DNA from 2 places in the Kitasatospora sp. NPDC127121 genome. Region 2 is predicted to be linked to the other one. Evidence: riboswitches for the same ligand, from Rfam matches in the RefSeq annotation. Region 2 holds a riboswitch; the other holds the start of a gene.
What was found. Region 2 has a riboswitch for S-adenosylmethionine ahead of ACFVHI_RS07130 (aminotransferase class V-fold PLP-dependent enzyme). Riboswitches for the same ligand answer to the same signal wherever they lie in the genome.

Region 1: another riboswitch for S-adenosylmethionine. It lies ahead of thrC (threonine synthase); the one in region 2 lies ahead of ACFVHI_RS07130 (aminotransferase class V-fold PLP-dependent enzyme).

What each region holds. Positions count from the first base shown of each region.
Region 1 covers NZ_JBHXTQ010000042.1:11,340-17,633, forward strand. Annotated here, with positions in the region: gene ACFVHI_RS21235 (trehalose-6-phosphate synthase) at 1-1,290, opposite strand, end outside; gene ACFVHI_RS21240 (glucosyl-3-phosphoglycerate synthase) at 1,341-2,342, opposite strand; SAM riboswitch class I at 2,490-2,626, shown strand; gene thrC (threonine synthase) at 2,644-3,924, shown strand; gene ACFVHI_RS21250 (MoaD/ThiS family protein) at 3,966-4,244, shown strand; gene ACFVHI_RS21255 (cold-shock protein) at 4,823-5,026, shown strand; gene groL (chaperonin GroEL) at 5,373-6,294, shown strand, end outside.
Region 2 covers NZ_JBHXTQ010000008.1:42,217-48,510, forward strand. Annotated here, with positions in the region: gene ACFVHI_RS07120 (rhomboid family intramembrane serine protease) at 1-736, shown strand, start outside; gene ACFVHI_RS07125 (Lrp/AsnC ligand binding domain-containing protein) at 778-1,059, shown strand; gene ACFVHI_RS07130 (aminotransferase class V-fold PLP-dependent enzyme) at 1,087-2,466, opposite strand; SAM riboswitch class IV at 2,519-2,636, opposite strand; gene trpD (anthranilate phosphoribosyltransferase) at 2,744-3,820, opposite strand; gene ACFVHI_RS07140 (hypothetical protein) at 3,941-4,366, opposite strand; gene ACFVHI_RS07145 (heme-copper oxidase subunit III) at 4,762-5,382, shown strand; gene ACFVHI_RS07150 (c-type cytochrome) at 5,571-6,294, shown strand, end outside.

The DNA.
Region 1 (6,294 bases), on a different contig from region 2:
TTCGGCGTACGCGCCGGCCTCGCGGGAGAGCACCAGGGCGCAGCCGTGGTCGGACACCACCGGAACCTCTTTGGCGACCAGGTTCATGCCGTCCCGGATCGGGTTGACCAGGGCCACGTCGGCGAGCCGGTAGGCGGCCAGGGAGCGCGGGAAGTCGTCGTCGACGTGCAGGATCAGCGGCTGCCAGGCGGGGGTGGCGAACTCGGCGTTGATGTCCTCGGCGAGCCGTTGGACCTGGGCGGTGTAGGCGCGGTACTCGGCGAGGTCGGTGCGCGAGGGGTAGGCGAAGGCGATGTGCACCACCCGGTCGTGCCATTCGGGGCGGGTGCGCAGCAGGTGCCGGTAGGCCTGGAGGCCGCGGACGATGTTCTTGCTCAGCTCGGTGCGGTCGACCCGGACGATGGTGCGGCGCCCGCCGACGGCCTCGCGGAGGGCGGCGAGGCGTTCGTCGACGTCCGGGCGGTGGGAGCGTTCGCGCAGGAAGTCGGCGTCGGCGCCGAGCGCGTGGACGCCGAGCCGGGTGGTGCGGCCGGCGTGGGTGACGGTCATGGCGTCCCGGTCGACCTCGGCACCGAGCAGGTCGGCGCAGCAGTCGGCGAAGGCCAGAGCCCAGCGGCGGGTCAGGAAGCCGGCCCGGTCGGCGCCCAGGATGCCGGTGAGGACGGCCTCGGCGACGTCGTCGGGCAGCAGCCGGAAGTACTCGGGCGGGGCCCACGGGGTGTGCGAGAAGTGGCCGATCCGCAGGTCGGGGCGGGCGGCGCGGAGCAGGGCCGGGGTCAGCGAGAGGTGGTAGTCCTGGACCAGCACGGCGGCCCCGGGGGCGGCCTCGGCGGCCAGTGCCTCGGCGAAGGCGGCGTTGTAGGCGCGGTAGGCGGCCCACTCGGTGCGGAACCCGGCGTCGAAGGCGGGGGCGGTGGGGGTGGCGTAGAGCAGGTGGTGGACGAACCAGAGGGTGGAGTTGGCGACGCCGTTGTAGGCGCGGGCGAAGGTGTCGGGATCGATGTCCAGCATGCGGACGGCCTGGCCGCCCACGTCGTGCCCGGCGAGGTCGAGGCGGCCGTCCGGGGCCTCTCTGGCGGCCTGTCGGTCGGCGGCGCCGAGGGCGGCGCAGACCCAGACGGCGTCGGGGTCGTCGATGGCGGAGAGGCCGGAGACCAGGCCTCCGCCGCCGCGGCGGAGGGTCAGCGTGCCGTCGTCCGCGGTGCTGAACGACACCGGTCCCCGATTGGAGGCCACCAGGACGGGGGCGGTGCCGGTCGCACTCGAACGTTCGGTCGTGAGATCGCCCATGGTTGGTACGTTGCCTGGGCTCCGGAGCGGCAAACCCTTTCGGTGGGTGTTCAGTGTCGGGTCGCGTACTCGGGCACGGTGTGCATGGGCGGGCGTTCCAGGGCGGTCACCGGGTGGGTGTGGGCGGTGAACTCCCGGCTCTGCGGGTCGCGGGTGAACTGGGTCAGCAGCGGGTGGACGAGGTCGGCCGAGGCCTTCAGCCGGTGGGTGCGGTCGAGGCGTTCGAGGGCGGTGCGGTAGATGGTGGCGGCCATCCGGCCGAGGGCCTGGCCGTCCTGGTGCCGGTGGTGCCGGACGCCGACGTCCACCTGGGCCAGGGCGTCCAGCCCGACCGTCTCCAGCGCGTCGACCAGCAGGCCGAGTTCGACGCCGTAGCCGGTGGGGAAGGGGAGCCGTTCGAGCAGCGCGCGGCGGGCCGCGTACTCGCCGCCGAGCGGCTGGACGAAACCGGCGAGTTCCGGCCAGTGCAGGTTGAGCAGCGGGCGGGCGACCAGTTCGGTGACCCGGCCGCCGCCGGCCGGGACCACCGCCCCCTCCGTCTCCAGCGGCCGGTCGTACATGGCCTTGACCAGCTGGATGTCCGGTTCGGTGAGCAGCGGGCCGAGGATGCCGGAGACGAAGGCCGGGTCGAACTCGCGCAGGTCGGCGTCGACGAAGCAGACGATGTCGCCGCGGGTGACCAGCAGCGAGCGCCAGAGCACCTCGCCCTTGCCGGGGACGGCGGGCAGCCGGGGCAGGATCGCGTCGCGGTACTCCACCCGGGCGCCGGCCCGGGCGGCGACGGCGGCGGTGGCGTCGGCCGAGCCGGAGTCGATGACGACGAGTTCGTCGACCAGCGGGAGGCGCTCCATCAGCTCGCGGCGGATGGTGCGGACGATGTCGCCGACGGTGGCCTCCTCGTCCAGCGCGGGCAGCACCACGCTGACCGTGTGGCCGGTCCGGCGCTTGGCCTCCAGCAGGGCGTGCACCGGCCGGTCGACCGCGCTCCACGAGCGGCGGCGCAGCCAGGACGCCGCCTGCGGGAGCAGCGCGGGGGTCGGTTCGGCGGGCACGGGACTCTCCTCGGCGGGGTCGGTGGGACGCGCCATCTCGCGTGGCGGACGATCCCGTTCGGGGTTGACGCCTTCGGATACAGTCTTCGTACAGCGGCCGGACCTTTGCACGTCGGGGTCGCCGTTGAGCACCACCACAATTTCACAAGCTCATCCAGAGGGACTGAGGGAACGGCCCGTTGACGTCCCGGCAACCTTCTCGCGCGGCTGTCTGTCGACAGGCCCCGGCGGGACAGGTGCCAATTCCGGCCTGTGGCGCGACCGTGCCACGGGGAAGATGAGGAGAGAGGCCTCCGCCATCATGGCTATCGACACTGTCGCACCCGCATCCGTGGACCTCGGCCCCGCCACCGCGCTGTCCTGTCGGGAGTGCGGCACCCGCTTCCCGCTCGGTCCGAGCTTCGCCTGCCTGGAGTGCTTCGGCCCGCTGGAGATCGCGTACGACTTCGGCAGCGAGGGCGCCGAGGAGCTGCGCCGCCGGATCGAGGCCGGCCCGAGTTCGATCTGGCGCTACGCGCCGCTGCTGCCCGTCCCGGCCGACGTCGCCACCAAGCCCAACCTGAACCCCGGTTGGACCCCGCTGGTCAAGGCGGACAACCTGGGCCGCGAGCTGGGCTTCACCGCGCAGCTGCACATCAAGGACGACTCGGGCAACCCGACCCACTCGTTCAAGGACCGCGTGGTGGCCTGCGCCATCGAGGCCGCGCGGGCCTTCGGCTTCACGACGCTCTCCTGCTCCTCCACCGGCAACCTGGCCGGCGCGGTGGGCGCGGCGGCCGCCCGGGCCGGTTTCAAGTCCTGCGTGTTCATCCCGCACGACCTGGAGCAGGGCAAGGTCGTCATGGCCGGGGTGTACGGCGGCGAGCTGGTCGGCATCGAGGGCAACTACGACGACGTGAACCGCTTCTGCTCGGAGCTGATCGGCGACCCGGCCGGCGAGGGCTGGGGCTTCGTCAACGTCAACCTGCGCCCCTACTACGGCGAGGGCTCCAAGACGCTGGCGTACGAGATCTGCGAGCAGCTCGGCTGGCGGCTGCCGGAGCAGATCGTCATCCCGATCGCCTCCGGCTCCCAGCTGACCAAGATCGACAAGGGGCTGCAGGAGCTGATCAGGCTCGGCCTGGTCGAGGACCGGCCGTACAAGGTCTTCGGCGCCCAGGCGGCGGGCTGCTCGCCGGTGTCGGCGGCGTTCAAGGCCGGCCAGGACGTGATCCGCCCGGTCAAGCCGGACACCATCGCCAAGTCGCTGGCGATCGGCAACCCGGCGGACGGCCCGTACGTGCTGGACATCGCCCGGCGCACCGGCGGCGCGGTCGAGGACGTCACCGACGCCGAGGTGGTGGACGCGATCCGGCTGCTGGCCCGGACCGAGGGCGTCTTCGCCGAGACCGCGGGCGGGGTGACCGTCGGCGTGCTGAAGAAGCTGGTGGAGACCGGCCAGCTGGACCCGGCCAAGGAGACCGTCGCGATCAACACCGGCGACGGCCTGAAGACCCTGGACGCCGTCGCCGGGGCCGGGATGACCGCCGTCATCCGCCCGACCCTGGCGTCCTTCCACGACGCCGGCCTCGCGTCCGCCTGAAACACCCCCCACCCCGCTGGGTCGCACCCGCTAGGAGAACCATGAGCGCCAACGTCCGTATCCCCACCATCCTGCGCACCTACACCGGCGGCGCCGCCGAGGTGGCCGCCGAGGGCGCCACCCTGGGCGAGGTCATCGCCGACCTGGAGAAGAACCACGCGGGGATCGCCGCCCGCATCCTGGACGACGCCGGCAAGCTGCGCCGTTTCGTCAACGTCTACGTGAACGACGACGACGTGCGCTTCGCCGAGGGCCTGGCGACCGGGATCGCGGCCGGCGCCAGCGTCTCGATCATCCCGGCGGTGGCCGGCGGTTGCTGAGCCGCGCCCCGATCCGGGCACTCCGCCCGAGCCGTTCGTCCGACCGGCCGTTCGCGCGTACGGAATTCCGTTCTCCGTACGCACGGACGGCCGGCCGCATTTCGGCGGGAATATGGCGGGGTCAAGTCGGAGTAGAGTGTGGCTCGGTTGGGAACAGGGCTTCCCCTCATCCTCACCCGCGAATCGCCGGACGGTCGTCCGGCCGCTGAGACCGGTCGGATGCCTGGGCCGTGAAACATGTCAGGCAGATGTCAGAATTCCCGCGGGGATTTGTAGTAATCCGTCCGCTATGTCCGGCGTGAAATGCCGAATTCCTCCCGCTTTCGCCCGTCCTGCCCCTTGGCGCGGTGCCGGAATTCCCCGCAGCTGACCCTGTTGCAGAGGGCGTCGATCCGGATACATTCAGCCGCGGTCGACGTAATCACCCGCTCACAGGGCGCCGTCAGGCACCCCCGGCGGAGGACTGCGGCGTGCACGGCTGCGCCCAGGGGGGGTTCCCCGGGCCGGCCTTCAAACCAGACCCGGGCCCGCGACCTGCGGGCGCGTGAAGGGCCAGCACAGCACTAGGGGAGTTCGGAATGGCTCAGGGCACCGTCAAGTGGTTCAACGCGGAGAAGGGCTACGGCTTCATCGCGGTCGACGGTGGTGCGGACGTCTTCGTCCACTACAGCGCGATCCAGATGGACGGCTACCGCACCCTCGAGGAGGGCCAGCGGGTCGAGTTCGAGATCTCCCAGGGACAGAAGGGCCCGCAGGCGGACATGGTCCGCGCCGCGGTGTGACCCCCTTCCGACCCCAGGAGCTCGGCGCGGCCCACGGCTGGTGACCACTCGCTTCTCGACGGGCCCGTACGACACACGTCGTGCGGGCCCGTCGGCGTTCCCCGGCGGGGAGTTGCGCGGGTCGGCGGGAGCGCCCCGGACGGCTCGCGGGATCGCGATTGGGCTTGCACTCGACCACCCGGAGTGCTAATCATTGGCGTTAGCACTCACAGCGTGAGAGTGACAGCGGACCGGGTCGGTGAGGCCCCCGGGAGCGGTAGGGGAAAGGACCCCCGCACACCAGGGCCGTCCGTCGCGGGCACCCCTTGGTCCGAGCAGTCGACCGTGTCCCGGAGGACCACTTCTGATGGCCAAGATCATCGCCTTTGATGAGGAAGCTCGCCGCGGCCTTGAGCGTGGCATGAACCAGCTCGCCGACGCAGTGAAGGTCACGCTCGGCCCCAAGGGTCGCAACGTCGTGCTGGAGAAGAAGTGGGGCGCCCCCACGATCACCAACGACGGTGTCTCCATCGCCAAGGAGATCGAGCTCGAGGACCCCTACGAGAAGATCGGCGCGGAGCTCGTCAAGGAGGTCGCCAAGAAGACCGACGACGTCGCGGGTGACGGCACCACCACCGCCACCGTGCTCGCCCAGGCCCTGGTTCGCGAGGGTCTGCGCAACGTCGCCGCCGGCGCCAACCCGATGGCCCTGAAGCGCGGCATCGAGAAGGCCGTCGCCGCCGTCTCCGACCAGCTGCTGGCCCAGGCCAAGGACGTGGAGACCAAGGAGCAGATCGCCTCCACCGCCTCCATCTCGGCCGCCGACACCCAGATCGGCGAGCTCATCGCCGAGGCCATGGACAAGGTCGGCAAGGAAGGCGTCATCACCGTCGAGGAGAGCAACACCTTCGGTCTGGAGCTTGAGCTCACCGAGGGCATGCGCTTCGACAAGGGCTACATCTCCGCCTACTTCGCGACCGACCTGGAGCGCATGGAGGCGACGTTCGAGGACCCGTACATCCTCATCGCCAACTCCAAGATCGGCTCGGTCAAGGACCTGCTGCCGCTGCTGGAGAAGGTCATGCAGAGCGGCAAGCCGCTCGTCATCATCGCCGAGGACGTCGAGGGCGAGGCCCTGTCGACCCTGGTCGTGAACAAGATCCGCGGCACCTTCAAGTCCGTCGCCGTCAAGGCCCCGGGCTTCGGCGACCGCCGCAAGGCCATGCTCGGCGACATCGCCATCCTCACCGGTGGCACCGTGATCTCCGAGGAGGTCGGCCTCAAGCTGG
Region 2 (6,294 bases):
GTCCGTGCCCGCCCCGGCGGTCACCTACGCCCTGATCGCGGTCAACACCCTGGTGTTCCTGCTGGGCCCGGCCGCCGGGCTCAATCCGCTGTACGGCACCGGCCAGTCCCGGCTCTGCGCGGAGCAGCGGTACGAGCAGCGCTGGGGCGTCATCCCCGCCGAGGTGCTGGCCGGCCGCCCGCTGACCGCCGAGCAGCTGGCCCAGGCCCCCGACCCGGCCCCGGGCTGCCCGGCCGCGCCCACCCCGACCAAGCACCCGGCGCTGTCCGTCCTCACCGGGCTCTTCGTGCACGCGGGCTGGCTGCACCTGCTGGGCAACCTGCTCTTCCTCCACGTCTTCGGCCCCACCGTCGAACAGCGGCTGGGCCGGGCCCGGTTCGCCCTCTTCTACCTGGCCGCCGGCAGTCTGGCCACGTACGGCTTCGCCCTCGCCGAGGCGCACTCCCCGGGCTCCACCCGGGTGCTGATCGGAGCCTCCGGCGCGATCTCCGCCGTCCTCGGCGCCTACCTGCGCTTCCATCCGCGCGCCCGGGTGACGACGCTCGTCCCGCTGCTGCTGTTCCTGCCGCTACGCTTCCCGGCCTGGCTGGTGCTCGGCCTCTGGTTCGCCCTGCAGTGGTGGTCGGTCCACTCGGCCGGGCCCGGGGTGGCCTATCTGGTCCACGTGATCGGCTTCGCGGCGGGCTTCCTCTACGCCTGCACGGCGGTCAGCCACCCCCCGAGACGACCCGGCTGACGCCCGATACGCTGGCGGCACCCCACAAAGGAGCCCGAACAGTGATCACCGCCATCGTCCTGATCAAGACCAGTGTCGACCGCATCCCGGAGATCGCCGAGGCCATCGCGGCCATCGAGGGCGTCAGCGAGGTGTACTCGGTGACCGGTGGCTACGACCTGGTGGCGATGGTCCGGGTGCGCCGGCACGACGATCTGGCCGCGGTCATCCCGGGCCGGCTGAACAAGGTCCCGGGCGTGGCCCACACCGAGACCCAGATCGCCTTCCGCACCTACTCCCAGCACGACCTCGAGGCCGCCTTCGCCCTCGGCCTGGACGAGTAGGCCCCTCAGCCCTGCCGACCGGGCCCCTCAGCCCTGCCGACGCCCCCGGTCGACCTCCACGGTGGCGACGCAGCGTCCGCCCTCGTTGCGGTAGTTCCACGCGGCACCGTCCGTGACCAGCTCGCGGACGGCGGTCAGGAAGCGGTCGACGTGCTCGTCCGGAGTCCCGGCCCCGAAGCTCACCCGGATCGCGTTCAGGCTGCGCTCGCCGGGCAGCGACGGCTCGGGCGCCCCGCACTCGGAGGGGGAGACCTCTTCGTCCCCGAGCAGGGTGCGCAGCAGCGGGTGCGCGCAGAACAGGCCGTCGCGGACCCCGATGCCGTACTCGGCGGACAGCGCGGCCGAGAAGTGCGAGCTGTTCCAGCCCTGGACGACGAAGGACAGCACGCCCACCCGGGCCGCCTCGGCACCGAACAGGTTCAACACCTTGACCTGCGGGATCTCCGCCAGCCCGGCGGTCAGCCGGGCGATCAGCTGCCGCTCCCGGGCCTCCAACGCGTCGAACCCCGCCTCGCTCAGCGCCCGGCAGGCCGAGGCGATCGCGTAGGCGCCGATGACGTTCGGCGAGCCGGCCTCGTGCCGGGCCGGGCCGGAGTGCCACTGGACGGCCACCGAGCCGTCGGTCTCCCGGGCCACCGTCCGGGTCGCCCCGCCGCCGGCCAGGTACGGGTCGGCCGCGTCCAGCCAGTCCGCCCGGCCGGCCAGCACACCGGCGCCGAAGGGCGCGTAGATCTTGTGGCCGGAGAAGGCGATCCAGTCGACGTCCAGCTCGCGCACCGAGACCCGGTGGTGCGGGGCCAGCTGGGCGGCGTCCAGCACCACCCGGGCACCGTGCCGGTGCGCGGTCCCGGTCAGCTCGGCGACCGGCCACAGCTCGCCGGTCACGTTGGAGGCGCCGGTGACGCAGAGCAGCTTGGGGCCCTCGGGCGCCTCGGCGAGCGCGGCGTCCAGGGCGGCGACCGCCTCGGCGTGCGAGCGCGGCGCGCGCAGGTAGTGGACGTCGAGCCCGGCGTGCGCCCAGGGCAGCAGCGAGGCGTGGTGCTCGGTCTCGAAGGCGAACACCCGGGTCCCGGCCGGGACGGCCGCGGCGAGCAGGTTCAGCGAGTCGGTGGTGGCCCGGGTGAAGACCACCTGGTCGCCCTCGCGCAGGTCGAGGAACTCGGCGACGGTGCGGCGGCTCTGCTCGAACAGGTCGGTGGACAGCTGGGAGAGGTACCCGGCGCCGCGGTGCACGCTGCCGTAGTAGGGGGCGTAGGCGGAGACGTCGTCCCAGACCCGCTGGAGCGCCGGGGAGCTGGCCGCGTAGTCGAGGGCCGCGTACCCGACCTTCTCGCCGCTGGCGAGCGGGACCTGGACGTCGTGGCCGAGGACGGCGAGGGGGGCGCAGATTTCGGTGGCGACGGACATGAGGATGCACTCCTTCTGGGGATGTGGGACCCCGGGAGTACTAGTCGTCGGGCGTCCGCGCTTGCCGCACGGACGATTCGCCGAGCGACCCGGTCCTCACCCAGGGCACCCCGCCACGGACGGAGGGTTGCCGGACAGCAAGCTGGGGCTTGACGCTGTCACTCATGACCTGGCCAAGACTCTAGGTCGCGCCCAGCGAGTGGTCAAACAGGCATCCACCATCCGGACAGCCGAGGAGCCCGCGCCGACGTTGCGGCACGGGCTCCCAAGTACCGCCTCACACCCGGCTGGTGGCCTCCGACCAACGCCGCAGCAGCTCCTGCGCCGCGCCCGAGTCGATGGCCCGCTCCGCCCGCGCCATGCCGGCCGCGAGCTGTTCGGTGAGCGGCGCCTCGCCCAGGTCGAGCGCGACCAGCGCCGCCGCCGTGTTCATCAGGACGGCGTCCCGTACGGCCCCGCGCTCGCCCGCCAGCAGCCGACGCGCGACCTCGGCGTTGTACGAGGGGTCCGCCCCGCGCAGCGCCTCGATGCCGACCAGCTCGACGCCGACGTCCCGCGGGTCGAAGGTGGTCTCGGTGACGGTCCCGTCCCGCACGATCCACACCTGCGAGGTGGTGGTGATGGTCAGCTCGTCCAGGCCGTCGTCGCCCCGGAAGACCAGGCCGGTCGAGCCGCGCCGGGCGAGCACACCGGCGATCAGTGCGGCGAGCCGGGTGTCGAAGCAGCCGATCGCGTGCGAGGTGACCTTGGCCGGGTTGGTCAGCGGGCCGAGGATGTTGAACGCGGTCGGCACCCCGAGGTCGCGCCGGGCGGTGGCGGCGTGCCGCATCGACGGGTGGAACTTGGCCGCGAAGCAGAAGGTCAGCCCGACCTCCTCGGCGATCTCGGCGACCCGCCGGGCCGACAGGTCGAGGCGGACGCCGAGCTTCTCCAGCACGTCCGAGGAGCCGCTGGCCGAGGAGGAGGCGCGGTTCCCGTGCTTGACCACCTTGGCGCCGGCCGCGGCCGCGACGATCGCCGACATGGTGGAGATGTTGACGGTCTTGGCCCGGTCGCCGCCGGTGCCGACGATGTCCACGGCCGGGCCGGGGATGTCCAGCGGCTCGGCGTGCGCGTACATCGCGTCCACCAGGCCGGTGATCTCGTCGACCGTCTCGCCCTTGGCCCGCAGCGCCACCATGAACCCGGCCACCTGGACGGGGGACGCCTCGCCGCTCATGATCCGGTCCATCGCCCACGCGGTGGCCGAGCGGTCGAGGTCCTCCCCCTTCAACAGCGCCGCCAGGACGTCCGGCCAGGTGCGGACCACCTGCGCGGGTGCGGTACCACCGTTCGCAGGGTTCACGTTCACCATGGCTGACTCCAGCTGTTGTCGGGTTCCCCGCGTCGGGGGGACGTCCGTACGGATGGAGTCAGCCTATCGACCAGTCGGGTTCCCGCGGCGGCGTCTTCTCTAGTCGTGAGACGGCACCGCTCAGCGGCTGACGGGGGCCCGCTTGGCCAGCCGTGCCCGCAGCAGGGTGGCGACCGCGCCGGCCAGCGCCACCGGGTCCACCGGGCGGGAGATCGCGGCGTCGGCCCGGCTCCAGGCGGCCAGCCAGGAGTCCTGCGGCCGGCCGATCAGCACCAGCACCGGCGGGCAGCCGTAGATCTCGTCCTTGAGCTGGCGGCCGAGCCCGAGCCCGCCGGCCGGCACCGCCTCGCCGTCCAGGATGCAGAGGTCCACGCCGCCCTTCTCCAGTGCCTTCAGCACCGCCGGGGTGGTCGCGCACTCCAGGTAGGACAGTTCCGGAAGGTCCTCGACGGGCCGGCGGCCGAGTGCCGTCAGCACCTGCTCGCGGGTGTTGCGGTCATCGCTGTAGACGAGGACGGTGAGCGTCTCGTCGGTCGTGTACGCCATGGGCCCTGCTCCCTCAAGTGTGATCCGGACCACGTTCGCCTGATCCGGATGCTACTCCCGATCACCCGTCGCCGAGTCCCCCTCGCGGACCTTCCTCCTCAAGCCGCCGCGCCCGCGACTCACCCGCCCGGAGGACGGCCCGTCACCCGGACCCGGCCAGACCACCCGTACGGCCGATAAGGGGCCCGCGCATTACCCCCGGAGGCTCCGCCAAGCGTGCAACGACGCGCTGGGCAACGGGGTCGCGGGCCCCTTCGAGGAACCGTCAGAAAAGGGACACGCCGCTGCTCAGCCGCCATTGGGGTCCCCCACCGCCCCTCAGGGGGGCATACCGCACGCACCGGACACTCCGAGGGACACCCCCCGGCGTGAAGACGGAATAAGGGACCGACATAATGTCCGTCGTGGCGACAGCAACAGCAGTAGAAACCGGGCACGCGCACGGATCGGTCAACCGGCCGAACATGGTCAGCGTCGGAACGATCGTCTGGCTCAGTTCCGAGTTGATGTTCTTCGCGGCCCTCTTCGCGATGTACTTCACGCTCCGCTCCGTCAAGGGAGCCGAGTTCTGGACCGAGAAGGCGCACGCCCTCAACGTGCCCTTCTCCTCGGTCAACACCACGATCCTGGTGCTCTCCTCGCTGACCTGCCAGCTCGGCGTGTTCGCTGCCGAGCGCGGGGACGTGAAGAAGCTCCGCTCGTGGTTCGTCATCACCTTCGTGATGGGCGCGATCTTCATCGGCGGCCAGATCTTCGAGTACACCGAGCTGGTCAAGAAGGACGGCCTCTCGCTGTCCTCCGACCCGTACGGCACGGTGTTCTACCTGACCACCGGCTTCCACGGTCTGCACGTGACGGGTGGTCTGATCGCCTTCCTGCTGGTCCTGGGACGGACGTACGCAGCCAAGCGCTTCACGCACGAGCAGGCCACCGCCGCGATCGTCGTGTCGTACTACTGGCACTTCGTCGACGTCGTGTGGATCGGCCTGTTCGCGACCATCTACCTGATCAAGTAACCAGCTGATCAGGTCGCTGGCCACCGGCTTCGGTCCCCGCCCTCACCGGCGTCGGGCCGATTCTGCCGGTGGGCGACGCTCCCACCGACCGACCGCGCGCGCAGCCCTAGACAGGCAGCCTCGTGCCGGCCAGACCGGCCGCCGGGTGCACCCACCAGTCGACCAGATCCTGACACCGGGGTTATTCCGTGAAAAAGCTCTCCGCACGACGGCGCCACCCATTGGCGGCGCTGGTCGTCCTACTTCTCGCCCTGGCGGCAACCGGGGGGCTGTACGCCGCGTTCGCGCCCGCCGACAAGGCGCAGGCCGACGTCGCCGCGCAGTCGCTCGCGATCGATGAGGGCAAGAAGCTCTTCGCCGTGGGCTGCTCCTCGTGCCACGGCCTGAACGGCCAGGGCAGCAGCGACGGTCCGAGCCTGGTCGGCGTCGGCTCCGCCTCTGTCGACTTCCAGGTCGGTACCGGCCGCATGCCGGCCCAGCAGCCCGGCGCCCAGGTGCCGCGCAAGAAGAACATCTACTCGCAGGCGGAGATCGACCAGCTCGCCGCCTTCGTCGCTTCGCTCGGCCCCGGCCCGGTGACGCCGACCCCGGAGCAGTACACCTCGACCAACCCGGACGACATCTCCAAGGGTGGCGAGCTGTTCCGCACCAACTGCGCCCAGTGCCACAACTTCGCCGGCCAGGGCGGTGCCCTGACCAAGGGCAAGTACGCCCCGTCGCTGGAGGGCGTGGACGCCAAGCACATCTACGAGGCCATGCAGACCGGCCCGCAGAACATGCCGTCGTTCCCGGACACCACCATGCCCGAGGAGCAGAAGAAGCAGATCGTGGCCTTCGTCCGCCACACCACCTCCGATGAGCCCAACCCCGGTGGTCTCACGCTCGGCAGCCTCGGTCCGGTGACCGAGGGTC